Regions from separate parts of the Methylophaga sp. UBA2012 genome, predicted to be linked through region 3. Evidence: riboswitches for the same ligand, from Rfam matches in the RefSeq annotation. Region 3 holds a riboswitch; each other region holds the start of a gene.

Region 1 (10,146 bases), 130 kb from region 3:
GCCACCATTTCCATATCAAAAAAATGACCGCTTTCAAATGCAAAGTCTTGCAAAGCTCGCTGGCAAAAGCCGTGAATGGTGTAAATAGCGGCTTCATCAAAACTCTGAATCGCCAGTTGTAAACGTTTTATCGCCTGAGGGTCCGCCTGCTGTTGCTGGCTAAGCTCTTTACGCTCATTCACTAGCCGTGCCCTTAAACGTCCACGTAACTCTTCAGTAGCTGCACGAGTATAAGTCACCACCAGAATCTGGCTGACTTCCAGTTTCTGCTCAACGACTAAACGACAATACAGTTCTGCCAGGGTAAAGGTTTTACCGGTGCCGGCACTGGCTTCAATTAGATTAATGCCTTTGAGTGCAACCGTATTCACATTAAATTGGGCACTCATAACTGCCCTCCTTCAATGTGCTGCTGAATCGGCCCATAGACCTGCAAGGCAATCTCAGTAAAGTTTTCATCGAGAGGGTTTGCCGGGAAACAACATTGATAATAAGCATCGTCCTGTTCAGCCATCACAAACTCACCGGCGGGTGCCCAGGCTCTTGCAGCCGCTTGCTGGGCTTTCTCCGGTTTATCACTCAGTGCTTGTTTGGCATACGCCAGACTGGTTTTATCAAACAGTGGCAGCGGTTGTTGGCAGCCTTGCCAGTATAAATTGAGATATTGCTCCAGTAACTGGCGCGCATTATCTACCGGTGTGAAACACAGCTCATCATCTTCAAAGACCAGTTGGGTGGTTAAACTCATGCCTGCTGGTTTCAGAATATTGAGGATCAAGTGTTCCAACCAGCCATTAATCAGATCGCGTCCTCTTTTACGTGATAAACGATAACGCAACAGCCCTGCCGCACTCAGATTATCGAGCTGACCACTGATGTTAAACTCGCCTATCTCGAGTTCAAAGGGTAAAGCAGGTAAACGCTCTTCACCCAGATAGGGCATTAATGTCTCTACAAATGCCTCAACTTTGCTATTTTCCTGATCTAGCCATTCTTCGCCAAACTCACCTTGAGGTAACATGCCAGTGGCGTGTACCAGTTCAGAAATACTGGTTTCAGTGGTATGGCTGAGTTTACTTTCCAGCAGCCATTGTCTGAGCTGCCAGGCTTCCAGCCCGTTTAACTCAAACGGTTCACGACTGCTTAATTCATCTTCATCCAGTTCCAGTCTGACGCCTAAACGTTCACGACAAAGAAACCGGGCCGGATGCATAAAAAACTGGCTGAGTTGCATCAAGCTAATGTCTCGCCATGACGCATCGGGTTCGGGTAAAGGTTCTGCAAACCACAATGTCGATTCAGTTTTTGTGTCTGGTTTGGGACATTGCAAGACATTAAAACTAAAAAGCTTGTCATGCTGCTGATCAAAATAACGGCGACTAAAGGATTGCAGTGGATGATGTGTCACCAGCTGTTTTATTACTGAATCGCCCTGCTCAGTGACAAACCGTTCCTCCAGATAGTCCAGCAAATCGCTGATCAACACAGACGGTGGAATTTCAGCATTATCGGTAATGCTGGCGCCGATATAACTGATATAAAATGTCTGCTGAGCTGATAATAAGGCTTCCAGGAACAGATACCGATCATCATCACGCCGAGAACGATCACCTTCGCGATGATGGTGCGCCAACAGATCAAAACCTAAACTTGGTTGACGACGTGGGAACACGTCATCATTCATACCAATCAGACAAACTACATCGAATGGAATACTACGCATCGGCACCATGCCGCAGAAGGTGACGCCATGCCCCATAAAACGATGACTATTATCTAAGGGTTCCAGATGGGATTGCTGCCAGCTTAATATCACATCAATGCCGACCATTTCCTCAAAGCCAGCTAAATCGGTACTTTCAATCATCCGTTCAAGTTGGCTACGGATGGAAATCAGTTCACGTTCGGCCAAAGGGTCATCCAGCTGTTCTGCCTCAAAGAAGGTATCCAGACAACGGTTTAAATGCTGTTGCCAATCATGGGGTGTTCGTGGACGGCTGAGCTGTTGTCGCCAGTCATCTAGTGCAGAAATAAACTGTGATACTGCCGCCACAATCCGGGCTTTATCACCAGTAATGCCATCCATAGCAAGTTGGCCGTCAAACAATCGCCAGGGTTCGCCCTGCTCGGTCAGCGGCATAGCATAACCCAGTAATAAACGGTCTAAGCCGGCACGCCAGGTATTGGCATCATTAGCTGGTAACTCCAATGCCATTTTATCTTTGGCATCGTGGCCCCAACGAATCCGAGTTTGCTGACACCATTCGCGTAACCATAACAAAGCCGCTTCATCTAACTGAAAACGCTGTTGAATGGCTGGACATTCCAGCATAGCCAGTACACTTTCCACATCAAACCGTGACTGTGGCAACGCTAAAATACTGAACCAGGCATTGAGTAAAATACTTTCTTGCTGACCGCTGCTATCAGCAATACTAAATGGAATCGCATGAGCCGGATCAGCCGCACCGAATACCGCTTCAATCCAGGGGGCATACACATCAATATCGGGCGTCATCACCACAATATCCGTCGGTGATAAATCGGGCTGCTGTTCAAACATCGCCAACAGCTGATCTTGCAGAATTTCCATTTCTCGCATCGGGCTATGACAGACTTGAATCAGGATAGAGTTATCGTCGGCACTCACTGCTTGCTGCTGACCAACTTCCAGCTCAAACATATCGGCTTTCAACGTGCCCAGCATGGTGTCGGGGTGTGGCTCTGCAAAACAGGTTTCCGCCTCATGAGGCAGTTCCTGACACTGACGAAAGAACTCCTGCCCTTGTTTGCCCAGGCTCGCTAATAAAGGATGACCGACATCCGCATTCAGTTCTGGTTCGGGTTCTTCCAGCATGAGTTCCAATTGCTGACGCTGTTGCTGTTTGGCATCGATTAAATCGCCCCAATAATGTTGACTGGGGGATAAATAAAACAGCGTGATATCGACAAATTTCGCCATTAAAGCAAAGGTCTGCAAATACACGGGCGGTAACGAAGAGATGCCAAAAATACTGAGTCGTTCTGGCAGACCTGCTGGCTTTTCTGTCGCTGTTTGTAAAAGCTGATTAAGCTGGTTTAACAACCTGGCCCGATGCATAGGTTCGGGATCATCCACTGTGATTTTTTGCCAGAGTAGCCCTTGCCAGTTATCGCTTTTTCCCCGCTCCCATTCTGCAATCCAGTCTGGTCGGTACATCAGGTACTGATCATAGGTATCCGCCAGGCGTTCGGCTAATTGAAAGCGTTTTAATTCATCGGTTTGTTCACCTAAATAAGCGGCAATCGCGGTAAATTCCGGCTCATCAGCTAACTCGGGCAACAGGGCAAATAAACGCCAGCTAATTGGTGCTTTGGCATAAGGTGAATGCAGAGGAATATCGGGCCAGATTTGTCGAAATAAACGCCAGATATAGGCAGAGGGAAAAGGAAACTCCGTATTGGCTGAAATGCCTTGTTCATTGGCTAAAAATAATGATAGCCAACGAGCCAGCTCATTACTCTGCACAATAATATTTTCCTGCTCAAACGGACTGAGCGGCGCGGACTGAAGCTGTTCAGCAAGCCAGGCAGCCAGTTGTCTGCTGTCATTACTGTAAACCATCTTCAGCATGTGGATTCCTTCACGTCAAAAGCCACATATTACGGGATGTTTCGGTTGAAACAAACTGCTTTGAATGTCAGAACAGCGGTTGAAGCTAACACCATCAAAAATCAGGGCTTATCTGCTTTGTAGAAAACAGCTGAACAGCCAAGCCCCAGGTCATCCCGCCTATTCGAGTTTACCTAGCATTTTCTAACATGTTTGTTTGTGGCATACCTCACATTATTTTGAAAATTCATCACATTGTCATAATCCATCATTATCTTGAGCGTCATCTCTATTACCTGACTTGGAGTTAACGTGAAACATACACATAAACTACTGATTGCTTCGATATTAACCGCTTTATACAACGCACCCGTGCTGGCAGAAGATTGTGTCGCCGGAGGCACAGCTGACTCCCCTACACTGCTTTGTAATGCAGCAGACAGTAATAACATTAATGACAGCCGTGATAATTTGTCTATCACTGTTGAAAGTGGTGCTCAACTTGTCGATGAAAACGATCGCCCTGTAAAGCTGGACGGTTCAAACCAATCAGTCATTAACTACGGTCTTATTGAAAGTGGCGATGATGATGCTATTCGCGCTAAAGGCACTGACCTGACTATCGATAACTCTGGCACCATTATTGGTGGTGATCGTGGTATACGCCTTCAAGATGATGCCGATAATTTCACTTTGCTTAACCGAGAAACTGGAAAAATCTTTGCTGAAAATCAAGCCGTAAGATTAGACGATGATACCGAACTGAAAAATGCACACATCACCAACTATGGTCAGATCGAGAGTGAAAAAGGTCGTGCTATTCAGAGTCGTGGTGCAGGCACAACAGTCATTAACTACGGGACATTACGTGGTAATGAAGAAGTGATTGAAGCGCGCGAAGACTTCACCCTGGAAAATCACGGCACCATCGTCCTGAATGGTTTGTCATGGAACGCAGCGACGAAAACCTGGACTAACACTGGTGCCACCGACGATGAGGACGGCGTGCAATTTGCCAGCGGTACCGCAGATAACTACGGTGTGATTTTGGGCACCGATGATGGTATCGATATCGACGAAGGCAAAGTACACAACCATGCTACCGGTGTGATTGTATCAACCGGTACAGAAAGTGACCCTTTGAATGGGGGCAATGGTATTGATATTGATCCACTTTTCGAACCGAATGTAGGTGATGTTCGCACAGCCGGTCCACTGACCATCATCAACGAAGGTTATATCGAAGGCGTTCATGCGATTGGTTCGGATGACGCAAGTACTTCTGAAGTCACCGTCACCAACAGTGGTACATTGGTCGGTCGTTCAGGCACAGCTATCCATTTTGCGCCCAATCAAGGTAATAGCAGCCTCACACTGACAGGTAACAGTGAAATTATCGGTGATGTGATGTTTGGTAGCGGTGATGACATGGTGATCGTCGAAGGACTCACTACTACTGGTCAGCTAAGCTCAGGCATCTTTGATGGTGGTGAAGGCATCAACAGCATTTTCTTCAATGATTTCGAATTGTCAGATATTTTGTCATTTGAAATTTCTGATGCGCTTGTCTACCTGTCATTAGGCGTGGATAGTGGCGAATTACTATCAGGCAAGTTCAAAAACTTCTCATCATGGGGTTTTGGTGATGGCATCTTCTCTACTGAGTATCTTGCCAGCCAGTTCTCTAACCCAAGTGCCGTACCATTGCCTGCAGCATTACCTCTGTTTGCTTTTGGCTTGGTAGGTATGTGGGCTGGCCGTTCACGTCTCAGAGGTGCTAAAGCAGCCTAATTTGGGTGTTATTTAGAGGCCTGAGTTTAGAGCCAGTGTAAACACTTGATATGGAGTGTGTACACTGGCCCTAAATTATTTTGGGGATATTAAAACCTTCGTTAAAGCAGTCACCCTTTAAATTAGGTATGTTAGTGTCTCACTCACTATCTCAGTGTCAGAAAGAGGCCAGTTTTGAATTCTCGACATATTGTTTGCTTCACTTTTTTATTGCTGCTTCAGGCATGTTCTTCGATACCGACGACACAAAACCGCTCGGATACCGCATTACACTTGGCTAACAGCCATGGTTGGCAATCACAGCTCCTCACCACGTCTTCATTCCAATTGCAAAGCTTTGTTCCTAAAAACAGCAAACCATCAAAACGTTTAACGATTTATATCGAAGGCGATGGCTTAGCTTGGTTAAGTCGTCGAAAAATATCTTCTGATCCCACCCCAATCGATCCACTTGTACTCAAGCTTGCAGTACAAGATAAACAAGCTGTCTACCTGGCTCGTCCTTGTCAGTATATTAACTCTGATACCTGTGACAAAAAGGTATGGACCTCTGCTCGATTTTCAGCTGAGGTTGTGGAATCCATGAACCAAGCCGTCACTGAACTGAAAAATCAGTTTCAGGCCTCATCATTAAGATTGATTGGTTACTCAGGTGGTGGCGCCATTGCTACTTTATTGGCAGCTGAACGAGATGATGTCGACCAGCTGGTCACCGTGGCCGGTAATATCGATACAACGGCCTGGACAGAAATGCAGCATATTTCAGCATTAACAGACTCACTTAACCCGGCAGATGCATGGCAAAAACTCACTGATGTTCCACAAATCCACTTTGTTGGCAGTGAAGACAAGATCATGCCTGAGGCGGTTGCCAAGTCATATCAACAGCATTTTCCTGACTCCAGGCAACCCGAGGTCAGAGTGATTACTGGCATGACTCATCACTGCTGCTGGGCTGAGCACTGGCCAGAATTATTAATGGAAATTTCGGCTTCTGATCTGGAAATCGAATAGATAAAAAAAGCCATCATGCACTTCATGATGGCTTTGTTACTTGCAGATAGTTTTTAAGCTATTTATGCGACTAAATTCGCTTTACGTCGCAAACCTAAAAAGCCTAATAATGCTGGCCCAAATAAAAATAAAGCGGCTGGAACCGGCACGGCACTGACAGCTTGACTCACCACCAGATTAGCAAAGGTATCACCAAACACCAGTTCAAAATTAAAGCCGCTAATGCTCGGCAGAATGACACTATCAAAACTGCCAACGATGCTGGCAAACGTTAAAAAGTTAAACGTACCTTCGGTGACATCATCACCAATAAACTCAAAGCTCAACACTCCGGCCAGCGAAGCGATACCTGACACATCCAGTAAATCAGAATGCGTTTCATCAAACTCCACTACCATCGAACCAAACTCGCCTTGCGTGTAATTACCATTGATGATCATCGTGCCAATCGAATTACCCGCAGTCAGACTGGCATAGTTCTCATAACTTGAACCATTGACCGTAACGTTGCTGTTTATCGTGCCAGTGCCTGATAAGCTGCCGCCTTTAATATTCACGCTGGTTTGAGTCATGACGCCGTTGTTGATGGTTTGACCAGAGGTTTGTGTGTAGCTCCCCTCGCCGGTGACACTTCCCTTCGTATATATAGTTACATCACCACTATTCGTCATGACATTATTGTTGATAACTTCATTATAATTTCGCAGCGTATTTGAGGTCGAAAAAACACCGGAGTTTGTTATCAAGCCTTTGTTTATAATACGGTAATTATTGTTCAAATCCGCGTTATTTGTAATCTCACCAGTATTAGTAAACACAAAACTATTATTAGTGAATTGACTATTATTTATAATTTTGCCTTGGTTATTCACCGAACCGGCCATGATGAGCTGCCCATCATTTTCTATCTCACCGGTATTTGTCAGGGAGACGGCATTAAAAAGTCCTGTCGATTTAATGGAAATAAAACCATTATTATTCATTTCGCCTTGATTGTATAAACTTCCCCAGACAGCCAAAACCCCATCAGTACGATTATCAAGGACTCCTAAATTTTTCATGGTATTACCCTCGGTAATATACGCATGCTTATTGTTGATAAACGTGCCAGTATGGTCGATGGTAATTTTACTCGATTCTAAGGTAGTGACATTATTATCATTCTGGAACGTATCGCCGTTATTGACCGTATTATTATCGTCAGTAAGATAGAGTCTTTCCGTGTTAATGCCGCTTAAGTCTTGAGCATACGCGACACTTAGGATTGAACTAGTCATTAATACAGTGACTAGAAAAAGTGTAGGTTTTACAAAGGTATTCATCCGTTAATCTCTCGTATAGAGCAACCCAGCCACCTTGTCATCCTCAAGGCCTGTAGCTTTCCGTCCTCAGTTCACACTGAGTTTGGCAGAAAAATAGCGTATTGGAATCAATACACAACGAGAAACAGCTTAGTGTTTGTTTTGATTACGCACTATCCGATTTTCGCAAACTGTAAATTTAATTAAAGGCACGGCGAAGTGTGGTTGAAGGTAACTCACCAAAGAGTTGCAAATAGTCATTGGAAAATCGGCCAAGATGCCAAAAATGCCACTCACTAGCCACCTGTGTCACTGTTACACTGATATCGACCGGACAGAGAAGCTGAGAGCGAACCCGGTTTAATCTCAGTCGATACAAATAAGCATTGGGAGTCACCCCCACCACTTTTTTAAAGTTATATTGCAGATTACGCTGGCTGATATACAAGTCTTTACAGATATCAAGAATCGTCGGACAAGTATGACTTTCCAGCTTGGCATGAATATAGTTTATTGCTTGTCGTACTGATATCGTCGCCCGACGGCGTGACAAAACATCACTGGTCTGACCATCAAGCAGTAAGGATGAATCCAGTGCTAGTAACACATATTCCATTACCGATGAGTTCATGTTTTTCTGTTGTTCACGTAAGAGATGATTCGAGTCCATCGCTGATAACTCACATAGATAATCAGTGAAAACCTCTAACGGTTGTCGGTTCACCTCACTGAACAGCATGACGCACTCAGCAGCCATTTCCCAATGCTGTGGATTAATAGCTCTGGCTGACTCTAGAAGTGCCGACTGTTCAAATCGAAAATAGATCGTCTCAACATCAACTCCTGCCTGTATATCAACTTCAACATTGGCTGGCAGAAAAAATAATGAATTCTCAAAGCCATCGTACTCAGACACTCGCACCTGATTGTTCGCCGATCGTGCAAAAGACACTGTGCAAAAATCCTGCTCAATGATGGCACGTTTATGCACAATCTGATTTTGTTGTTCAAGCACGATTCGGACATCATCATTGCCCATTTCACGGTAATGTCCGCGGTACTGTCCTGCAGATAATTGCATTATCTCAATGGGCAACCAGTCTTGTGCCACCTGCTGTTCATAGGCATCAAACAGAGGCTGATCACGATAGACAGTATGGTGCGTCGACATCACTTTTATATGTTCGGTAGGAAGGATTGAATGCACATGACAATAAAAGCCATTAGAATGAATGACTCTGAATATACCCTGATTCAGCATTCTTTTCTCATTCATTGCAAACGGATGCTCAAGAAGCCAGACCTCATAGATGATAACGTGTCTCTAACAAACCACTAAGCAATCACCAGCTCCAAAACAAAAAAGCCCCAACCGTTTCCAGTTGGGGCTTTTCATTTCAGTAATGCTTCAGTCTAGAAAGACCAACGCAGTTTGACTGATGCCGTTTGGTTTAAAAAGTCTTCACGACCTTCTACATCGTATTGAGCGGTGATATCAGTGTAATCGTTTAAATTAACGGTGGCACCGACACCGGCTCTGGCTAACCACGGAGAGGGATCAATCCCATCCGTAGTAAAGGCAGTACCACCACCAGTATAAGACGCTGTCAGACTAGTATCGTCATTGATGACATCATAGCCCACGCCGATATTAGCCAGTAAAGTCGTCTTATCATTTAACTGATGGTCGATATCGGTTTGTACCATTAAGATAAATTCATCGGAATGAACGCTGTCCACATCAAGGTTAATCGCCCCTGCGCCTTTTTCTGTGTAACTTTCATCACGAATATACGCATAATCGGCACGAAGGCTTGGCATTACTGTGCTGCTGTCATTCAGCTCAAAACGTTTGCCAATACCCACACCCACATGGGCAGTGTAGCTATCGTAAACTGCTTCAGCGGTACGGCCAATAAAACTGATTTGGCGTTTGCTATCATTTTTATTCATACCCACATCGGCTTGCCAGTTCAGTTCCACATTTTCAAACTGGGATAAGTCATGGCTACCGTAGGCAATCAACTGATAGGCATCAATATCGGCTTTGTTACCGGATGACATACCATTACCATCAACGCGGGTGTTCATATACGATAAAGCCAGACCTAATCGGCTTGATTGGCTGACATCACCGTCCATACCTACCACAAAACCGTAAGAGTCGGCATCATAACCACTCACACCATTACGTTCTTGTTGACGGGTCCAGCTACCCACCGGTTTTAACCACATGTTTTTATCAGTTAAAAATGCATCACCTGAAGATAAACCACGAGTATTGGCCTGACGGCTTTGAATCACGCGGTTGGTGCTGTGCAAAGTATTGGCAGCGAGTTTTGTGGTGCCGCCCACCAGTAAAGGTAGAGTTTCGGCCACCGCTTCTGTGATTTCCTGGTCATTGGAAAGACGCCCGAATGCTGTTGACACGTTTGCAATATCTGTATT
Region 2 (10,146 bases), on a different contig from region 3:
GCCAGAGAGCTTGGCATGACAGTGAGTGGTTCAGATGCCAATGTGTATCCACCGATGAGTGATCAGCTTGCTGCCGCAGGCATTGATGTCAGGGAAGGATACAAACCTGAACATTTAGAGCCTGCCCCTGACTTAGTGGTGATGGGCAATGCCATGTCACGAGGTAATCCGGCCGTAGAGTATGTGTTAAATAAAGGTCTTCCCTATGTTTCTGGTCCACAGTGGCTGAATGAACATGTGCTGCAAGGGAAATGGGTGTTGGCTGTTTCTGGTACACATGGAAAAACAACCACCAGTAGTTTATTAGCTTGGATTCTCGAGCATGCCGATATGGCACCTGGTTTCCTTATCGGCGGGGTGCCTGATAATTTTGGCGAAACAGCTAGACTCGGTAAAACGCCTTTTTTTGTAATTGAGGCAGATGAGTACGATACGGCATTTTTTGATAAGCGTTCTAAATTTGTCCATTACATGCCCAGAACGTTGATTATTAATAATCTTGAATTTGACCACGCTGATATTTTTGATGATTTGGCCGCTATTCAAAAGCAGTTTCATCATTTAGTTCGAACTGTGCCTGAGCAAGGTTTGATTCTTTCGCCACAAGAGAAAGCAATTGAGCATGTCTTCAATATGGGCTGTTGGACACCACGTCAAACACTGGGCGCTGAGGGGGATTGGCAAGCGACATTATTGAAGAATGATGGTAGCGAGTTTGAAGTACGCCATGGTGAAGCCACTGGCCGCGTTGTATGGGATATGCTCGGTCAGCATAATGTGAGTAATGCCCTTGCGGCAATAGCGGCAGCTCATCATGTTGGTGTCACCATTGAACATGCTTGTGAGGCCTTATCAGTGTTTGCCGGTGTTAAACGACGGCTGGAATTGAAAGGCGAAATTAATAATATTCGGGTGTACGATGATTTTGCTCATCATCCGACCGCTATTGCCACCACTATCGCCGGGTTAAGAGCTAAAGTAGGGAACCGTCGGCTGATTGCGGTACTTGAGCCTCGCTCTAACACCATGAAAATGGGTGTGCATCAGGAGACATTGGCTCAGTCTTTAATTCAGGCAGACAGAGTGTTATTGCTTCAGGATGCTGATTTGAAATGGTCACTAAAACAAGTCACAGAAACATTGGGCGATCATGTCAGTGTATTTGATTCTGTCGACGCTATCGTTAAAACAATCAGCAATGAAGCACAGTCTGGTGATGAAATTTTAGTGATGAGTAATGGTGGCTTTGGCGGTATTCACCAACGGATTTTAGAGGCGATTGCCTAATTATGTTAGATCAGCAGCAGATCGCATTAGCCATTACAGGCGCTTCAGGTGCACCTTATGCAAAGCGTTTACTGGAGGTGCTGTTACAACAAGGCCTCACTGTGCATTTAATGATTTCCACTGCAGGCAGAATCGTGCTTGCTGATGAGCTTGATTGGAAATTACCCGCTCGGGCCAGTGATGTTCAAACGAAATTAGTTCAAGAGTTTAACTGCCACCCTGAACAGTTACGGGTGTATGGTGAACAGCAATGGTCATCGCCATTGGCAAGCGGCTCTCATCGCGTGCCAAGCATGATTGTGTGTCCATGTACCATGGGCACTCTATCGGCTATCGCCTGCGGCCAGAGTGATAATTTGATAAACCGCGCTGCCGACGTCATGCTCAAAGAAGATCGCAAATTGATCGTAGTGCCGAGGGAGGCGCCATTTTCAGTGATTCATCTGGAAAATATGCTGAAACTTGCTAAGCTTGGCGTGTGTATTTTCCCCCCAAATCCTGGCTTCTATTTTAATCCTACATCCCTAAATGAACTGGTCGACTTTGTTGTCGCCAGAATACTGGACCAGGCGAAAATAGAACATAATCTGATGCCTCGTTGGGGGGACTGATGTGCTATTCGGGATTCCCTCGTAACTCACGTATAATAGGACTCAAATTCAACCCCGCTCAGGAAAACCATGTCAGATATTGAAATTGCCCAACAAGCTTCAATGCAGGAAGTCACTAGTCTCGCTGAGGAAAAGCTTGGTCTTGCCTCACATCATATTGACCCGTATGGACGTTTCAAAGCCAAAGTCTCTTTGGAAGTAATGGATGATATGGCAGCGAAAGCGGATGGTAAGTTGATTTTAGTCACGGCCATCAGTCCAACGCCGGCAGGTGAGGGCAAAACCACTACAACCATTGGCTTGAGTGATGCGCTTAACCGAATTGGCAAAAAATCGATTGTCTGTGTGCGCGAACCATCAATGGGGCCGTGTTTTGGTATGAAAGGTGGGGCCGCCGGTGGCGGTTATGCACAGGTCGTGCCGATGGAAGATATTAATCTTCACTTTACCGGCGATTTACATGCGATTGCCTCAGCACATAATCTATTATCAGCGATGATTGATAACCATATTCATCATGGCAATGCACTGCAGTTAGATGCTAGACGTATTGTCTGGCAACGAGTGATGGACATGAATGATCGTGCGCTGCGGGACATCGTCGTTGGTATGGGTGGCCCTGCTAACGGTTATTTACGTGAAGAGCGTTTTGATATTGTGGTGGCCTCAGAAGTGATGGCCATTTTTTGTTTGTCCAATTCTTTACAGGAATTGAAGCAACGTCTTGGCGAAATTTTAATCGCTTATTCGGTAGATGGGACGCCTCGTTATGCCCGTGACATTATGGCGCATGGTGCGATGGCGGCTTTATTGAAAGAAGCGATTAAGCCGAACCTGGTTCAGACTTTAGAAAATAACCCGGCTTTTGTACACGGCGGGCCTTTTGCCAATATCGCGCATGGCTGTAATTCTGTCATCTCAACCAAGATGGCACTAAAACTGGGTGATTATGTTGTCACTGAAGCCGGCTTTGGTGCTGATTTAGGTGCAGAAAAATTCATCAATATTAAGTGCCGTAAAGCGGGAATTAAACCGGATATGGCAGTGGTTGTCGCCACAGTAAAAGCCCTGAAATATCACGGTGGTCTGGAGCTGAAAGAGCTAACTGCTGAAAATCTTAATGCACTGAATACGGGACTGGCTAATTTAAAACGTCACCTAAGCAATCTGCAAAACGAGTTCGGCTTGCGTTGTGTTGTCGCCATCAATCATTTTGTCAATGATAGCGATGCTGAGATTGAATTGATTAAAACAGCAGTGAAAGAGATGGGCGCAGAGGCTATTCTTGCTCGCCATTGGGCCGAAGGTGGTGCTGGTGCTGAAACATTAGCACAGCGTGTGGTTGAAATGCTGGATGCTGATGCCGAACCTTGTCAGTTGTTATACCCGGATAGCTTGCCGCTTTGGGACAAAATCAACGAAGTCGCTAAACGTTTATATGGTACAGGTCAGGTCGTAGCTGATAAAAAAGTGATGGATAAGATCGCCATGCTGAATGAGCAGCACGGGGATATTCCGGTTTGTATGGCAAAAACGCCGTATTCTTTTAGCAGTGACCCGAGCTTACGTGGCACGGCTGAGAACCATACGCTAACCATTCGTGATGTTCGTCTGTCAAACGGTGCAGGTTTTCTTGTCGTGCTTTGTGGTGATGTAATGACTATGCCAGGATTACCAAAACATCCTGCAGCAGAGCGGATTGATATTGATGATAATGGTTCAATAGTAGGATTATTTTAATAGCAAAGCTAAGTTATTAAAGCGATCAAAAAAAGCCGTAATAATTTCTCACTACGGCTTTTTAGTTTTTTCTTATTTAAATATTTTAAGCTTTTATGCCTTTACACCTTACGACGCAAACCAAGAAAGCCTAACAATGCTGGAGCAAACATCAATATACTTGCTGGGACAGGCACGGCTGATGGTGTTTGAATATAACTAGCATAGCCTGTTTCTTCATAGTTAATTTCATGTTTCAGTAATGCATAAGAAAATAATGCATTATCTAGCAGGACGTCTACAGAAGGTAATATTGAAACTGGGGTTGAGAAAAAGTCTTCATCAAATACCATTAGGCCATATATCGTAAAGAATTCTACGGAATCTTTCTGAGGCGGAGTCATAACTCTAGCTTTAAATAAAAGTGCATCACCTGTCATGTTAGGGTTGAGACCTTTATTGACCATTGACGTTACGAGATCTGAGTGAAATTTATCTTCGTTTGCAATAGTATTATCTAAGATACTGATGCTAAATTGCTTTCCATCAAATACAGTAGGCGCAGCTGTCCCTGAGAGGATGTAGTTAGGTGAGCTGCTAAGTTGCCTCGTACCAGAGCTTCCTGGAATTGGTGTAAGGTTAGCACCAAATGGTCCAAACTCCGTTGTTAAGTCTGTGTCGAAAGACCAGGTGGCAGGTGCCGACTGACCAATAAGTGAACTTAAGTCTCCGCTGGCTGTTTGCCAGGTACCTGTAGTGGATAAGCTCGTTGGTGCCGCTAAGGCAATATTAGTTAAACCCGCAAATAAAGCCAAGCCCATAAAAGCCGTTTTTTTCATGTGTTTCTTCCTTAGTTATTATTGCAGCACAGCCACCTTAATATCTTAAGGTCTGTAACTTTCCGTCCTTGGTTCACACCGAGTTTGGCTTTGATTGAAGCATTTCGGGTAAAAAATAATATCAAAGAAATAACAAAAATTGAAATGAAGGTGGCTAATTTTGCTCTCGATGTTTTTTGATTAAATCATAAGCCAATTGAATTTCTTTAGCCTGTTCAGTAGCAACAGCAATCATATCTTCAGGTACACCTTGACCCATTAATTTATCAGGATGGTATTGGCTCATTAATTTGCGGTATGCACGTTTAATTTCTTGATTAGAACTGTGCTCTGTGACACCAAGTGCTTTATAAGCTTCCGCAAGGTCATTCATAGAAGAGCGTTGCTGACCTGACGAATATTGTTGTTGATAGCCGCTTGAAAAATTAGCCTGACTTAACACCATATCGAGGATTCGATTAAACTCTGCTCGGCTATAACCCAGTTGTGATGAAACCTGCTCCAGAATCTGTCTTTCTTGTGGGTCGAGCTTACCATCGGCCAAAGCCATCACCGTCAGGTAGACCAGTAAGACTTGTTTTAAATTAAAGGTGTTGCCACAGTGCTGTTTAAATTTCGTCACTGTTTCGTTGATATCAAAGTCGGGTTCAGCGCCACGTTGGAACTGACGAATAGCTTCTTGTCTGTGCTCACCAGACATGCCCATTTTTTTGATAAAGGCTTCAACATGGTCGATTTCAATTTGACTGATACGGCCATCAGCTTTTGCTAATTTCCCCATCAATACAAAGACTGTTTCCAGGAAGACGGCTTGACGAGTTTGGTTGGTAAAAGGATTCGCGCCACCAAGTCCATAAGCCCGTACACGATCAGCAAAACCACCAAATATAAGCCCTATCAGGGCACCAAAAATACCCAGAATCAGTAAACCAACACTCATGGTACTTAATAATAAGAAGCCTAAAATCAGGCCTATCCACTTAAACATAACGATTAACTTTTCTTTGAAATACTAAAATAAATGAGGCCAAGCCCCCATAAACCAAACACCCAGCTGAGAATTGGGAGGCCGGCAAACATCGTCGTCGCATAACCATCAAGCCCGGTAATCACTGCGGCACCAACCAGGAAAGCAGCGCCGGCTGTAACAGCGGCACTACGGTAGCTGGCTTGCTTGATTTCTTTACGTAATTGCTGAATATCGGCTGATGCTAAATTTACGTTGAATTGACCTTCCTGAGCACGTTTGCTCAAGTCATATAATAGACGTGGCATTTCAGGTAAGGTTTCAGCCCAATGTGGCGCTTCTTGTTGTAATGTTCTTAAAGCGGCTTGCCAGCCCATTTTTTCTTTCATCCATGTTTCTAAAATCGGTTTGGCTGTTTTCCAGAGATCCAGATCGGGATAGAGGTCACGGCCCAATCCTTCAATATTGAGTAGGGTTTTTTGTAGTAAAACCAGTTGTGGCTGGACTTCCATATTGAAACGACGCGCTGTTTGAAACAGTCTTAATAACAACTGCCCGAAAGAAATTTCTTTTAGTGGCCTTGCGAAAATAGGCTCACAAACACTGCGTATAGCGGCTTCAAACTCATCCAAGCGTGTGTCAGCTGGCACCCAACCAGATTGCACATGTAACTCTGCCACACGACGATAATCATGATTAAAAAAGGCAAGAAAGTTTTCTGCGAGATAACGCTGATCATCTGGTGACAAGGTTCCCATAATGCCGAAATCGACAGCCACATATTTCGGGTTTTTTGGATCATGAATATCCACCATGATATTGCCGGGATGCATATCGGCATGGAAAAAACTATGTTTGAAGACTTGGGTGAAAAATATTTCAACGCCCATTTCTGCGAGCTTAGCCATATCCACCCCTTTGGCGATCAAACCTTCAGTATCGCTAATAGGGGTGCCATAGATACGTTCTTGAACCAGAATATTGGGTTTTGTCAGTTTCCAATATATCTTCGGCACGTAGAGTAAAGTGGTGCCTTCAAAATTACGCTGAAGTTGTGATGCCGAGGATGCTTCACGCAGCATGTCGAGTTCATCAAACAGGTTCTTTTCCAGCTCAGCAACGATTTCTCTCGGACGCAGGCGTTTGCCTTCAGACCAATATCGTTCGGCGAAGGATGCCAGGGTATATAACAAGGCAATATCACGTTTAATAATAGGTTCTATGCCGGGACGTACCAGCTTTATTACAACTTGTTCACCATTTTTCAAGGTCGCGGCATGGACTTGTGCAATAGAGGCTGAGGCAAGAGGCTCTGGTTCAATATGAGCGAATAATTCATTCAGTGATTCTGCTTCATACGCTTTATCGATGAGTTGTTTGGCTTGTTCCGCAGGAAAGGGGGCAACCTGATCCTGTAATTTGGCCAGTGAGTTGGCAATATCCGGTGGCAGCAGATCCCGGCGAGTGGATAGCACCTGACCAAATTTGACAAAAATAGGGCCTAAGTCTTGTAGCGCCAGTCTTAATCTTTCGCCTCTGGGAAGTGTCGATTGTTTATTGCGCCAGCGATGAGGAGATAAAAAACTAAAATATCGAAGTGGACGTAACAGATGAATCGCTTTGATCACTTCGTCCAGGCGATGTTTTGCCAGGACATGATTGATTTGAATCAGTCTGGATAACTGATTAGCCTTCATTAATGGCTCCTTACATGGATATAGCTGAGGTCAATGCTCACGTGCGTCAATGATGTGTTTCCAGCCGGTTTATACGTGCCTCAAGCCTATCAATATCTGCCTTGATCTTATCTACATCACTCATGAAATCGTCGATTTGAATCTTGTCTGGCAAGATGTGAGCTTCTTCTCTCAGGTATTCAGAAAGTGACATCGATAAGGAGCGTTGGGTCGCATTTAGCCATGAAAAACCTTGTTTGATGGCATAATTTAGCGGCTGAGCAATCACGTCCCCTGTGACATTGGCAATTTGCTGTTCCCAGTCAAAGTCAAACCCGTCGAGAACGTCTTGCAACTGTTTGGCAAATTGTACATTCCCATGGATATGTATCTCATTGGAGAACAAGTGCTCTGGGTGTTTGGCCAGCTTCAGCAGACTTATCGCATTAGCGGTGATTAATAAATCCGCATTTTCTTCATCATTATGAGTCAGCTTGATTGCTGACTGATGAAATGAGACGTGTAAATATTGCTGCCAGTCCTGAATATGAATCACGATCACACGATTTTCAAAAGTATTAAGCCGTTCGCGCGTTTCAGGATCCTGTTTCAATGCCTGATTAACAGCCAATTCGATTGGACGTAATAAAATGGCCATGAGTCTAGAATTTATAACCGCGATGAAGTGAGACGATACCGGCGGTCATATTGTGATATTCACAACGTTCAAAACCGACATCCGTCATCATCTGTTTTAAGGTTTCCTGATCCGGATGCATACGGATGGATTCAGCCAGATAGCGATAGCTGTCTTCGTCCCCAGTAAAAATTTTGCCCAGCTGCGGCAGAATCTTAAATGAATAAGCATCATAAATCGGTGCCATCCACTCAGCTGGCTTAGAAAACTCTAAGACCATCAGTTGGCCGCCTGGCTTGAGTACACGAAACATTGATGCCAGTGCTTTATCTTTATCTGTGACATTACGTAAACCAAAAGCAATGGTAATACAGTTGAAACTGTTGTCAGGAAACGGCAGGGCTTCCGCATTGGCCTGAACGTATTCAATATTGCCCACAATACCATCATCCGTCAGGCGGTCACGACCAACATTAAGCATAGACGCATTGATATCAGCTAATACAACTTTGCCTGTATCACCTACCAGTTTTGAAAACTGTCGGGTCAGATCGCCTGTACCGCCGGCGATATCCAATACGGTTGCCCCACGACGAACACCACTGTTCATGATGGTAAAGTGCTTCCAGAAGCGATGAATACCAAGCGACATTAAGTCGTTCATCAGATCATATTTACCTGCAACCGAGTGAAAAACCTCGGCGACATGTTTGGCTTTTTCGGCCGTGGGTACTTCTTTATAACCGAAATGGGTGGTGTCTTTGGCTTCCATAACTTGACCTATTACTGTTGGCGCTGATAACCGGCTTTCTGAAGTCGGTTAAGGTAGTCTTGCCATAGAGAATCCTGATGTATGGCAAGTTCGTACAAATAGTCCCATGTGAAAAGACCACTGTCATGTCCGTCATCAAAAAACAATTTGAGTGCATAATGACCAACAGGCTCTATTTTTTCGAGACCGACGTTTTCTTTATGTGTCTGCAGAACTTCCTGTCCGGGACCATGTCCACGAACCTCTGCTGAAGGTGAGTGGACACGGAGATATTCTGCTGACAAACGATACTGCTTATCACCATAGCTCAGAGATAGACACTTGGATTGTTTGTGTAACGTAATCTCTGTTGGTAGTGGTATTTCTGCCATCAAGAATGCCTTATAGGATATAACGTGATAAATCTTCGTCTTCAGCAACCACGGAAAGTTGCTCATTGACATAGTCTTTATCGACGGTGACAGACAGATTTTCTTCGCTGCCAGCTTCATATGAAATCTGTTCTAACAACTTTTCCAGCATGGTATGTAAACGGCGGGCACCAATGTTTTCTGTCTTTTCATTGACTTCCCATGCCAGCTGAGCAATGCGCTCAATACCATCGTCGGTGAAGCTTAACTCAACCCCTTCTGTTGCCAGAAGCGCAATATATTGCTCCGTCAGAGAAGCGTCAGGCTCAGTCAGAATGCGAACAAAATCCGCAGAAGAAAGTGCATCCAGTTCAACGCGAATAGGTAAGCGACCTTGCAGCTCAGGTATTAAGTCGGAGGGGTTGCTTAAGTGGAATGCACCTGATGCGATAAACAGAATATGGTCGGTTTTGATCATGCCATATTTGGTCGAAACAGTGCTTCCCTCTACCAGAGGTAAAAGGTCACGTTGAACACCAGCACGAGATACATCCGCATTGTTACTGCTTTCACCTCGACCGGTAATCTTATCGATTTCATCCAGAAAAACGATGCCATTTTGTTCAACACTGTCTAACACTTTGGCTTTCAATTCTTCTTCATTGATAAGTTTCAGTGCTTCTTCTTCAGACAGCAGTCGCATGGCATGAGCTACTGTAATTTTGCGCATACTTTTACGTTGTGAGCCCATACTTTGAAACATTTCTTGTAACTGGCTGGTCATTTCTTCCATGCCTGGAGGCGACATGATTTCAACACCTACATTAGGGGCATTCAGTTCCAGTTCTATCTCACGATCGTCAAGTTTGCCCTCACGCAGCATTTTGCGGAAACGTTGGCGAGTGGTTGATTCATCTTCTGTTTCAACATCGCGTGCAGGGCGAAGCAGGGCATTCAGAATACGTTCTTCAGCGGCATCTTCTGCTTTGTTCTTTACCGATGATATCGCCTCTTCACGCAGCATTTTCATGGCTGTTTCAGCAAGATCACGAATGATTGATTCGACATCACGGCCTACATAACCCACTTCAGTAAATTTGGTGGCTTCTACTTTAATGAATGGCGCATTAGCTAAAGCGGCGAGTCTTCGGGCGATCTCTGTTTTACCGACGCCGGTGGGACCAATCATAAGGATATTTTTAGGAGTCACTTCATGTTGAAGTGCTGCATCGAGCTGCTTACGACGCCAGCGGTTACGGAGTGCAATGGCGACGGCTTTTTTAGCTGC
Region 3 (10,146 bases):
CTATTATCAGTTCACTATTGCTTCGCAATAATTGACTGCGAATGAAGGCGTTGATCAGCACATGAGCCCCTTTGTATGGAACTAGTCTGCCAACAAATAAGAATGTCGTTTTTTCATGATTATTAGATACATCATGCTTATTAGGTACATACAAGGATGTATCTACACCTAATTCATTGTACCTTTTGATTTTATAACGCTCTTCCTTCGGGATATCAGTATCCGCATGCCTGAATGCTGAGAGTATAACCCGGGATGACTGAAAGCTCTTTTTGTAATAAGGAAAATATTTATAGATGTTTCTAACATGAGAGATAATTTCACGCTCTTTTTTTATTTCTTCAGTGTACTGCTTTGGCCATGGAAGAGCACCATTGAGTGGCCCCAAAATAAATGGTGTATTTATTCTTGTAGGAATATAGCTTGGTAATGTCGGAGAGACAGGTGATATCCTGTGTATTACATCAAATTCTCCACTTTCTATCCTAGGTTTTAATTTTTCGTAAGTTTTTTTTTCGAATAGAATATATGGGGGGTATTTCAATGCCATATTCGTCATCAATCCACCAACCCCAATTTTTATCAGTAGTTTGCTCAGTTTATGTAGTGGTTTTGCTAGAACTTCAGTATCAATATAAACAATCTCTTCAAATGCTTTGTTAGTTAGTGATTCAATATTTTCTTTATTCCTAATATGAGTAACTAAGACGACAGATGTTAGTTTTGCAATGTCATTAGCAAGAGCAAAAGAAAAGCCCGGTAATGATGGCCAATCTGGATTACATTGCTCTGCCAAGATCAAGACTTTCATTTTTTTAGTTATTCCTTTGAAACAAGAGGTTCTTTAACACTTAATGCACTATTCTTGTAGTAGTTGATAATTTCATCAACATCAAAATAGCTTTCCGGATTATTCTGAAGTTTTTCTAAAACTGATTGAATATATTGCTGATAGCTTCCAAAGCCCTTAGTTGCAACATAGATGTCAAGGAAGTTTGTATTATCAAGTTTTGCTATGTAAGTGTTGTTGTCTCCTGAAATATTTTCTGCAGAATCGAGCACCGATTTGTCTTGAGCAATTCCAAGGTTTATAAAACTGTTATTTCTGACATCTATATCGCGTATGTGTCCTTTCACTTGCAAGCCATATACATTGCTGAGACTTGCAGCAGTATCAGATACAACATTTCCACACACTGTACCTGATTGCCAATCATTAACTTCTATGTTGAATGCAAGTCCTCTGTTTGTTGGCTCGGTCCTGCCTATGTTAGTCAGAACATTATTAATTAACTGAATGTTATCCCAGCGGTAACCGTTATTAAAATCTCTATTTCCACCGATAGAAAAACCAACTTCTCCCTCTGTAATTACATTTTTGTCCAGTAATATGTTGTACGAGTTTACTGTATCAATACTTTTAGCAGCATCAGAATTTGAAGCAAACTTCATACCAATACTGGATGATCGTGAAGATAAGTTTTTCTGTATTATTAAATTAGTGCTGTTATGAATATATACATTGTGATTAAAGAAAGTCGCATAACCATAGTCTTTTGTGTTTAGAGCGACACTAGAGGGCCTCTGCTGATACCAACCATTGTGATCAAAGATATTCTCTTCAATTAAACCAAAGTTCACTTGACTCAAAAACAGACCTTGAGCATGCTTTGTAGTGCTAAATGAATTAATAATTTCGTTTCTTCTAATCACAACATTCTGAAATACTCCCGTGGACATTGCACCAAATCCGATATTAGAACCGAAGTAATTAAAGCGATTATTTTCAATGTGAATTCCTTGCACCAGAGCACCAGCTGTTGTAGAGATTGCAACAGATGAATCCAGAGCCCCCCCCCAACCGACAAACCGATTAGATTTAGGATCACGTCCGCTAGCATAGAAATCAAGTCCGAAGATGGTAATGAAACTTCTATTCTTGATACCTCGCATTGCATCAAAAGTGAACGAGTCAATTACAGGTCTTTTTAAGTGAGTATCCCCATAAGCACCGAAAACTAGATGTGCTGATTGTGACTTACCAGATCTTAACCAGATAGTGTTTTGAAGCTTAAAGACATCTCCTTTTTTCAATAAAATCCAATCAGGTTTATCATTACGTATTTGTTTGTAGGCTTCTTCAAATGTTTTGTATGGCTGAATATTTTTGGGATTAAACGGATCATCTAATTCTGCGCTGAGATAGGTTTTTGCAGTACTATCATTACCTTCTGTGGAACTGACATAAACAATCCTAGTCTCTGTATCAGGCGTTATAACTGACCAACCATTGCTATCCTGTGGATATGTTTGTATGGCTGATCTCCATGGAGCATTTGCTTCACAGTCAACTAAACCAAGATTCTGCCCAATATCATTTACGGTATCGACAATGTTACCTGTAGCTGAATCATCAGACGTCGATTGCTGACCCTCAGAATTATTAGTGAGGTTGTCAGCGACCACTAACCTTGTATTACTGGTTTTACTTCTGGAACTGGTGTTAGTAGTTACATCAGTTAACAGGCTTTGATTTGATGTTTGTGCAGTCTCGTTCGAAGTACTAGAACTTCTTCCACCACTTGTGCTCCCTCTAGAACTAGTTGAACCACTACTTGAAGATCTGGCTGAAGATGCGGAAGAGTCTCTTGATGTTGTATTTGTTGATGAAATACCAGGTAATCTTATCGGAGCCGTTTCTTCAGTTCTGGCTAGAGTCACATCATCATTATTATTAGTGACAAAATCAGTTGTTCCAGGTGTTTGGACAAGCTGGTTATCGTTTACAGATGAAGGAACCCAAGTTAAAGAATCACCTCGACATTGTCTTTCTGACATCCCACTCGCTTTCATGACTTCTTTGTTAAAGTCAGATAGCTTATTCTCTTCCCACGCCTCGTAATTTGTCCATTGTCGACCTGCTTTGATTAATATAAGGTCACCCTTACTTGAGTTAGCTAAAGACTTCGCTTTTTCTATACTTTGGAAGGCCGCTACGCCGTCAGCTTCATAAGGATTTCGAACATTATCGAGCGAATAAGTCTTAGCAAGCTGGTCACTTCCGTTATTGGGATTAACAAAAATGATCTTTGATGATTTACTGAAATTATTATTTGTAACAATACAATCAGCAAAGACATGAGTCATTGTTAGGAACATGCCGATTACTAAGAATAGTTTATATTTCATTGACATAACATGTACCTCTTTATAGTGTGAATCATTTGCCACTTTAACTCTATATATAACTTAATACTAGCTTCATATATGACGGGCTTCTCATTTATAAAACATTAATTATGCCGATGAATGTCTTATTTACTTAGGCAGATGAATGTCTTATTTACTTAGTTAGAAATTAAACTAAATGAATGTTGTATAACTCCAGAAGCCAGCTTCTAACGCGCTTAACATCAGGGTTTTGGCTTTCTTTCATTTTAATAATCGTAGATGATCGTTTGTCTTTGATCATGTCAATCACCGTATTGACGTTCACCTCTTTAGAGTCGTCAGCAAATGCATAGACCAAAGCGAAATCACATAAGTTATTAATACGTCTTGGAACACCTTCGCTATAACAAAAAATAGCAGCACAGGCTTCATTGGTAAAAATCTTGTGGTCAGCGCCTGCAACTTCCATCCGATGTTCAATATATTTTTGTGTTTCAGGATAACTTAAAGCTCTCAAATGATACTCAACACCTATTCTCTGTGCGAACTGTTCAAGTTCAGGTAAGTTTAATTTATCACTGAGCTCAGGCTGGCCCGTTAATACCAGTTGCATAAAAATATCAGCATCGATATTAACATTTGAAAGTAGTCTTAGTTCTTCTAACGCTTTAACCGATAAGTTTTGTGCTTCATCAACGATCAGAACGATCTTTTTACCTTTAGCGTGTTGTTCAATAACAAAGTCGACATAGTCACGATAACGCCCGGCATTATCAGTAGCAGATGAAGGGATCTCCAAAGCATCAAGCACCCATTCCATTAATTGTCCGAAAGACTCACTGGTATTATTGATCAGCCCAATGAGATATTCGTCATCCAATTTGTTTAACAAGGAGCGAACTAAGGTTGTTTTCCCTGCACCAATTTCACCGGTGACCACAGTAAAGCCAGCCTGACTCATCAAGCCATATTCCAACATGGTCAGGGCTTTTTTATGTACAGGGCTAAGATATAAAAACTTAGGATCGGGTACCAGGTTAAATGGCTTGAAGTTCAGACCAAAATGTTCTGTATACATGAATCAATAATTCTGATGGGTTGGATGTGTTTCTGCCTTATTAAGAACAGTACCGACAAGGTGCGTGCCCTCTAAAAGCTGCAGTGACTTTTTAATGTTCTCTTCATTGTTTTTACCGTCTTCCAGTACTAACAATGTACAGTCAAAATAGTTTGAGGACATTAATACATCATCCGTTTGTAATAGAGGGGGTACATCAAAAATAATCAAACGTGAATTGTATTGCGACTTAATATCTTTCACTAACGAGGCCATTTTCGGACTGGATAATAGCTCAGCAGAGTCTTCAGCTCTTCCTTTTCCCGGTAAGATAACAAGCCTTTCCACGCCCGGGTTTACTAAAACATGGTGAAGATACAAATCTTCTTCTAGATATTCTTTTAAACCCGCTTCCACATTTAAGCCAAAATAGCTGGCAATGGATGGATTTCTTAAATCCATATCTACCAGCAAGACTGTCTGGTTTAACTCCATGGCAATCGCAACAGCAAGGTTGGCTGAAACTAGCGATTTCCCCTCTCCAGCAGTGGGTGAAGTTATCGCAATCGTCTGCCAATCATTCTGACGCATTTTCTGAAGAACCTGAGTACGCAGCATCCTGAAGACTGCGGATTGTGGGTTATTGTAATGTCCCGCTATGACTCTATTATTTTCTAAAACACTTTGAGGCGTTTTAACGACTTTTGTTTGCGTATATTCAATATTCTGTAGAGGTGGCGCTAGCGGGTCTTCGGGAAAAGATGTCTCTTCCTGTGTCTCGGTTTGAATAACTGTGTTGTCTGGTTCGACCTCGATCCCCGCATGCTTCTGCTTGGCTTTATCTAAGGCTTTTTGAATTCTATCCATTCTTATTTCCTACTCAGAAGTATAACGTCACGATTACAGCAAGCTGACTTTACGCATCAACCGATACCAGAGCACTTCGAGATTAATGACATAAAAATGTATTGCAATAATTGAAATTATCCCAAGGATAATAGCCACTATAATCCAGCGGTTTCTTAATGTTTTTCTACGAGCGAGCTCTCTAGTTGTTGTAATCATAGGAATTACAACAAGTGGCGATTTACCTACTATGCGGGCCACCTGTGTATAGCCTCTGACACCACCAAAAAACATCTCAATCAAAAAGGCTAGACCCAGCCCTGCCCCCACTGATGCGCCTAATCCTAGTATTAGTAATTTGGGTCTGTTGGGCTTTTCTGCCTTTGATGGAACCGCAGGAGGCTCGATCAAGGTAAAGCTTTCACCTTTATTTTCAGACTCAAGGTTTTGAGCCAGCTCAGCCTGTAATTGCTTAGAGCGTAACTCACGATATTTTGCGACCGTGTTCTCATGATCACGTGTCAGCTCATCATAAGCACGTTGTACCTGATATGTTTCTGAAACACGACGCTCAAATTCAGCCAGTTTAGTTTTAATTTCTTCTTGCCTGGTACGTAGTCTCGACACCTCATTCTCAGTGGAATCAATTTTTGATTTAAGCTGGACATAGGATGGGTTCAAACGATCATTAGATGGTTTCGTTTCAGTCGGCTGACTATCTGCTTTTTTAAGGCGATCCTCAAGACTGGCAATTTTATTTTTTTGTGCTTTTATATCAGGATGACTATCAGCATATTTTTCACTAAGGGTATTCAACTCCGTTTTAGCCTGTTCTAATTCAGCCTGAATCACTTGAGCATCATTGCCCGTCACACCTAATTCTTTTTCTAACGCATCAATTTGTCGCTTTACTCTTACTACATCAGGATGAGTAGGCTCATACTTTGATAATAAGGTGCTATATTCAATTCTTAATTGTTCTAATCTTACTTCAGAACTACTTGGTTCATTCGAAGTGCTTGCTGTGACACCTAAAGGCAAATACATTGGGACACTTGAAAGTTGCAAACTCAGTGTCGTTATTTGATCTTTTAATAGTAATATTTCGTTTTGATTGGAAGTTTGTTCATCTCCTAATCTTTGGATCATTGAAAGATTGTACTGTAATAACTCTGGTAAACTGCCACTATAGCGGTCTTTAAATTCTGCAATTTGTTTTTCCAGTTCACGCACCTTTGCCTGAAACTTATCTCCTTCTTCTTTCAGGAAGTCTTTCGTTTCTGCGGCACGATCAGTTCGAGCTTTGACGTTTTCATTCAAAAACTCAGTAACCAGTTCATTTGCGACCTGTTGTGCTTTTTGAGGCGATTTATCCATGAACGACACGGTAAAAGCGATACTGGCTCTTTTAGCACGACCACTTACAGGGTCGGTAACATTCGCCTGGACTAAATCCACACTGACATTGGACTTAAACAACTCAACGATAGAAGAAGTAGCTGCCGTTTTTTGACGTTCAGCCACGTAAAGATTATATTTTTTGACCATATCCATTACTCTGGAAGTCGTCATCAATCGTTGTTTGATGACTTCGATACGCTGGTCAGCATAACTTGTGACGGTTGAACGAACTAAATCATTTGGAATTTCTTGTGATTCAATCAGGATAGTTCCCTGAGATTTATAGGTGGCCGGGAGTGAAAATACCACTATAAATGTCGCTATGGCTAACAACATAGCAGGAATAATAACCCAAACCTTCCTGCGCCAGAGAAGATTAAGATAATCCCCTAAGCCTTTTACTTCTTCTTCCATTTATTATTGCTCTTTGCTGTAGATTTAGCGAGAAAAACGAATTCCGTCCCAATTGTAGTCAAAATTTATAAAAAACGCGTTACTGTCGACATTTTTTCCATCTTTTTCATCAACATTCCGATATTTATATGAAAAGTTTATTCCCCAATCTTCTGCTAATTTCCAATTTAAACTGGGAGAGAAAAATATATACTTAACTTCTCTGTCATTAAGATCATCTGCGCTGGTATAAAGTTTATAACTGGTAGATAAACTACCTGTTAATTTCTCAGTGAACTTCCTTCGATAACTAAAAGTATATGAATCTTGTTGATTTACATCACCTGAACTCGAAGGTAGTAAAGAGCGACTTGCTGAGACAGTATAACTATTCAGCTCGTCCTCTCGTGTTGTACTTATAGAATAGTTCAAGCCAGTACTCTGGTCAGAAGTTTTTAAACCACTTATAGGATTATTTTCGCTATCCAAATATCGAGCACCAACTAGACCATTGACAGACCAAAGTTCAGACAATTGGTATTCACTTGTCAGTCCTAGCGAGTAGGAATCGTATTCATTATCGAGCCTGTCAGATTCTGCTTGATAATTAACATAACTTAATGACACCCCAGCATTAAGTCGTTCTGTATACTGATGTTGCAATGCTAAGTTTAAACTAAGAGTTTCATTATCAGTGAGATTCGAACTGGTACCTAAAATTGAATCTGCTCTAGTAGATGAACCTGATTGGTTTCGTTTTTGATAAGAAGCACTGGTGCTAATCGTATCTAACTCTGTCAATCTGTAGCTATATGATGGCGATATACTTTTGGTAACTGTGGTTGATGTATTACTAAAATCAGCCGTATCTTCTTCAGCAATATCACGTGACTCACGTTCGGCATAATCTAACGTCAGACCATAAGTACTTCTTTCAGTTGCGTAAGACGTATTAAAACCAAAAAAAGGATTCTCTTTATCTAATTCTTTTAGCTCTTTGTATCTGCTAATTCTATATCCTAAACGCACTTCTGATGTTGAGTTTTCTAATGATCGCGTTAAAGTTAAAGTAGGATCAATATTTAAACTGAAATCGTCTAACTTATCTTCACGAAGTAGCTCGTTATCATCATATTTAAACTTTGGGTCAGCCTTTGCATTAAATACCCATTCTGCTGCTGATGCTGTATTTATCAGCAGGCAAGGCAATAATAGCGGAATATATTTTCTCATGGACATGTGTCTCGGCTATTTTGCTTAAGGTACGATAATAACGTCGCCACTTTCCAATGTAATGTTGGTATTTAATGCTTTGCCTTTTTTTATCTCTGCATACTTGACGGGTAAGACTTGTTGCTTAGCCCCATCTCTGCGAAGCACGATAATGTTGTTTTCTTCTGCATAAGGCGATAAGCCACCGGCTAAACTTAGCGCTTGCATGGCATCTAACGGTTGATTCATTACAAATGAGCCAGGGTTGAGTACTTTCCCTAAAATATGAACTCTATTACCTTCAACATTTGTGACAGAGACCGTAACAACCGGATCTGCCAGGTATTCGCTGAGTTTTTTAGTTAATTCTTCTTCAACCTCCGCCACCGTTTTGTCTTTAGCTACAACTTCTCCAGCTAAAGGAAAGGTAATAACGCCATCAGGCAGGACCGTTACTTGTTTTTGCAAAGACTCTTCATTCCATACTGAAATGTCTAAAACGTCACCTGAGTTTAATAAATAGCGTTCTGCAGCAAATACAGATGAAGAAAATAGAGAAACAATTGTAACCAAAAGTACAAGGAAGCGCTTAAGCATGAGGGAAAATCCTTATCTATAAATAACATTCAAAATTGATATTAACACTCTATTTTTCAAAAAAAAAGGGAGCTTTTGCTCCCTTTCAATTTGTGACAGTTAAGTTACTGTTAACTTAAATCTTAATTCTTATGCAGCAACTGCTGATTTTCTTCTAAGCCCCAAGAAACCTAATAAGGCAGGAGCAAACAAGAATAATGCTGCTGGTACTGGTACAGCAGATACTGATACGTCATATTTCAAAATGTTAGATGCAGCATCAATGATATCAATACCGTAGTAAACACCAGCTGTTAAAAATGCTGTAAAGCTGAAATCACCTGTAATAGCGAAAGTTTGTGCACCAGGTAAATAATAACCACTAGGGCCAGAAATTTGACCAAACTTTATGGTCGCACCGGATAATGCAGTGAATGGGTTAAATGACCATTCCACTTTAATTCCAGTGTCGGTATCAGAGATAAGATCAAACTCTGAATACCAGTTACCAACTTCACCCACAGTACCACCAGCAAGAACAGTACTGTTGTTATTGACATCAACTGACTGTGTTGCGCCACTTGATCCGATACCAGTAAGAGTCAATGTTGCAGCATTAACACCAACAGAGAACATGAGAGCTACTAAAAATAGCATCGCTTTTTTCATAATAAACTTCCTTATGCATAAGTTGAAAAAACAAGCAATGCAACCCAGCCATCTTTAAAAAAGATCTGTGGCTTTCCGACCCCGCCTCACGACGAGTTTGGCTTTTGTTAAATTACCATATCCATAAGATATGATAATCACCTATCTGACTTTTTCAGATGAGTGAATCATATGGAGCATTGTCCACCCATGTCTATTGTACCTTGGTACAATTTTGCTATTGGAGTTTAAGATCAATGCTCTAAAGGATATAAAAAAGGGAGCCAAAGCTCCCTTTTTTATTTTCTGTGTAGCTTTAAATTAGGCTGCAACAGCTGTTTTTCTACGCATACCCAAAAAGCCTAATAAAGCAGGGGCAAACAAGAATAGAGCAGCAGGTACAGGTACTGCAGATACAGATACGTCATATTTAACTACACCTGATGTAGCATCGATAATGCTCAGGATATAGCTAGTACCTGCAGTCAACATAGCTGTGAAGCTGAAGTCTTCAGTAATTGCATATGACACAGTGTCACCCAATGTACCAAAAACTAATGTTGCACCAGTAATTGCAGGATTAAATGACCATGCGATTACAACAGGTGTATCAGTATCAGTTGTGAGTGAAAATGCTGAACTCCAGGTACTTTTCTTAGAGACAGTACCACCAGCTAAAACAACTGAACTACCAGATAAATCAACACTTTGACTTGCGTTAGTTGAACCAGCTTCAGTCAGAGATAACGTCGCGGCGTTAACGCTTACTGAAAACAATAAAGCTACGATAAATAGCATCGCTTTTTTCATAATAATTTCCTTATGCATAAGAATTCGAAAAA

Evidence for each region. A riboswitch is a leader RNA that binds a small molecule or an ion and turns the genes downstream of it on or off. The one in region 3 is predicted to bind cyclic di-GMP.
Region 1: another riboswitch for cyclic di-GMP. It lies ahead of B2248_RS14210 (hypothetical protein); the one in region 3 lies ahead of B2248_RS13640 (hypothetical protein).
Region 2: another riboswitch for cyclic di-GMP. It lies ahead of B2248_RS03105 (hypothetical protein); the one in region 3 lies ahead of B2248_RS13640 (hypothetical protein).

The regions. Positions count from the first base shown of each region.
Region 1 is NZ_DDCG01000019.1:222,824-232,969, reverse strand. Features, by position in the region: gene recB (exodeoxyribonuclease V subunit beta) at 1-389, opposite strand, end outside; gene recC (exodeoxyribonuclease V subunit gamma) at 386-3,613, opposite strand; gene B2248_RS14220 (hypothetical protein) at 3,905-5,383, shown strand; gene B2248_RS14215 (alpha/beta fold hydrolase) at 5,558-6,397, shown strand; gene B2248_RS14210 (hypothetical protein) at 6,460-7,719, opposite strand; cyclic di-GMP riboswitch class I at 7,736-7,816, opposite strand; gene B2248_RS14205 (helix-turn-helix domain-containing protein) at 7,898-8,959, opposite strand; gene B2248_RS14200 (autotransporter domain-containing protein) at 9,112-10,146, opposite strand, start outside.
Region 2 is NZ_DDCG01000002.1:292,725-302,870, forward strand. Features, by position in the region: gene mpl (UDP-N-acetylmuramate:L-alanyl-gamma-D-glutamyl-meso-diaminopimelate ligase) at 1-1,287, shown strand, start outside; gene B2248_RS03095 (UbiX family flavin prenyltransferase) at 1,290-1,898, shown strand; gene B2248_RS03100 (formate--tetrahydrofolate ligase) at 1,968-3,638, shown strand; gene B2248_RS03105 (hypothetical protein) at 3,740-4,456, opposite strand; cyclic di-GMP riboswitch class I at 4,476-4,555, opposite strand; gene djlA (co-chaperone DjlA) at 4,611-5,444, opposite strand; gene ubiB (ubiquinone biosynthesis regulatory protein kinase UbiB) at 5,450-7,120, opposite strand; gene B2248_RS03120 (ubiquinone biosynthesis accessory factor UbiJ) at 7,167-7,757, opposite strand; gene ubiE (bifunctional demethylmenaquinone methyltransferase/2-methoxy-6-polyprenyl-1,4-benzoquinol methylase UbiE) at 7,762-8,508, opposite strand; gene B2248_RS03130 (DUF971 domain-containing protein) at 8,520-8,879, opposite strand; gene hslU (ATP-dependent protease ATPase subunit HslU) at 8,890-10,146, opposite strand, start outside.
Region 3 is NZ_DDCG01000019.1:97,594-107,739, reverse strand. Features, by position in the region: gene B2248_RS13675 (glycosyltransferase family 4 protein) at 1-811, opposite strand, end outside; gene B2248_RS13670 (hypothetical protein) at 820-3,195, opposite strand; gene B2248_RS13665 (ExeA family protein) at 3,359-4,249, opposite strand; gene B2248_RS13660 (CpsD/CapB family tyrosine-protein kinase) at 4,253-5,095, opposite strand; gene B2248_RS13655 (Wzz/FepE/Etk N-terminal domain-containing protein) at 5,129-6,889, opposite strand; gene B2248_RS13650 (hypothetical protein) at 6,914-8,101, opposite strand; gene B2248_RS13645 (polysaccharide biosynthesis/export family protein) at 8,126-8,677, opposite strand; gene B2248_RS13640 (hypothetical protein) at 8,807-9,325, opposite strand; cyclic di-GMP riboswitch class I at 9,361-9,437, opposite strand; gene B2248_RS13635 (hypothetical protein) at 9,626-10,114, opposite strand.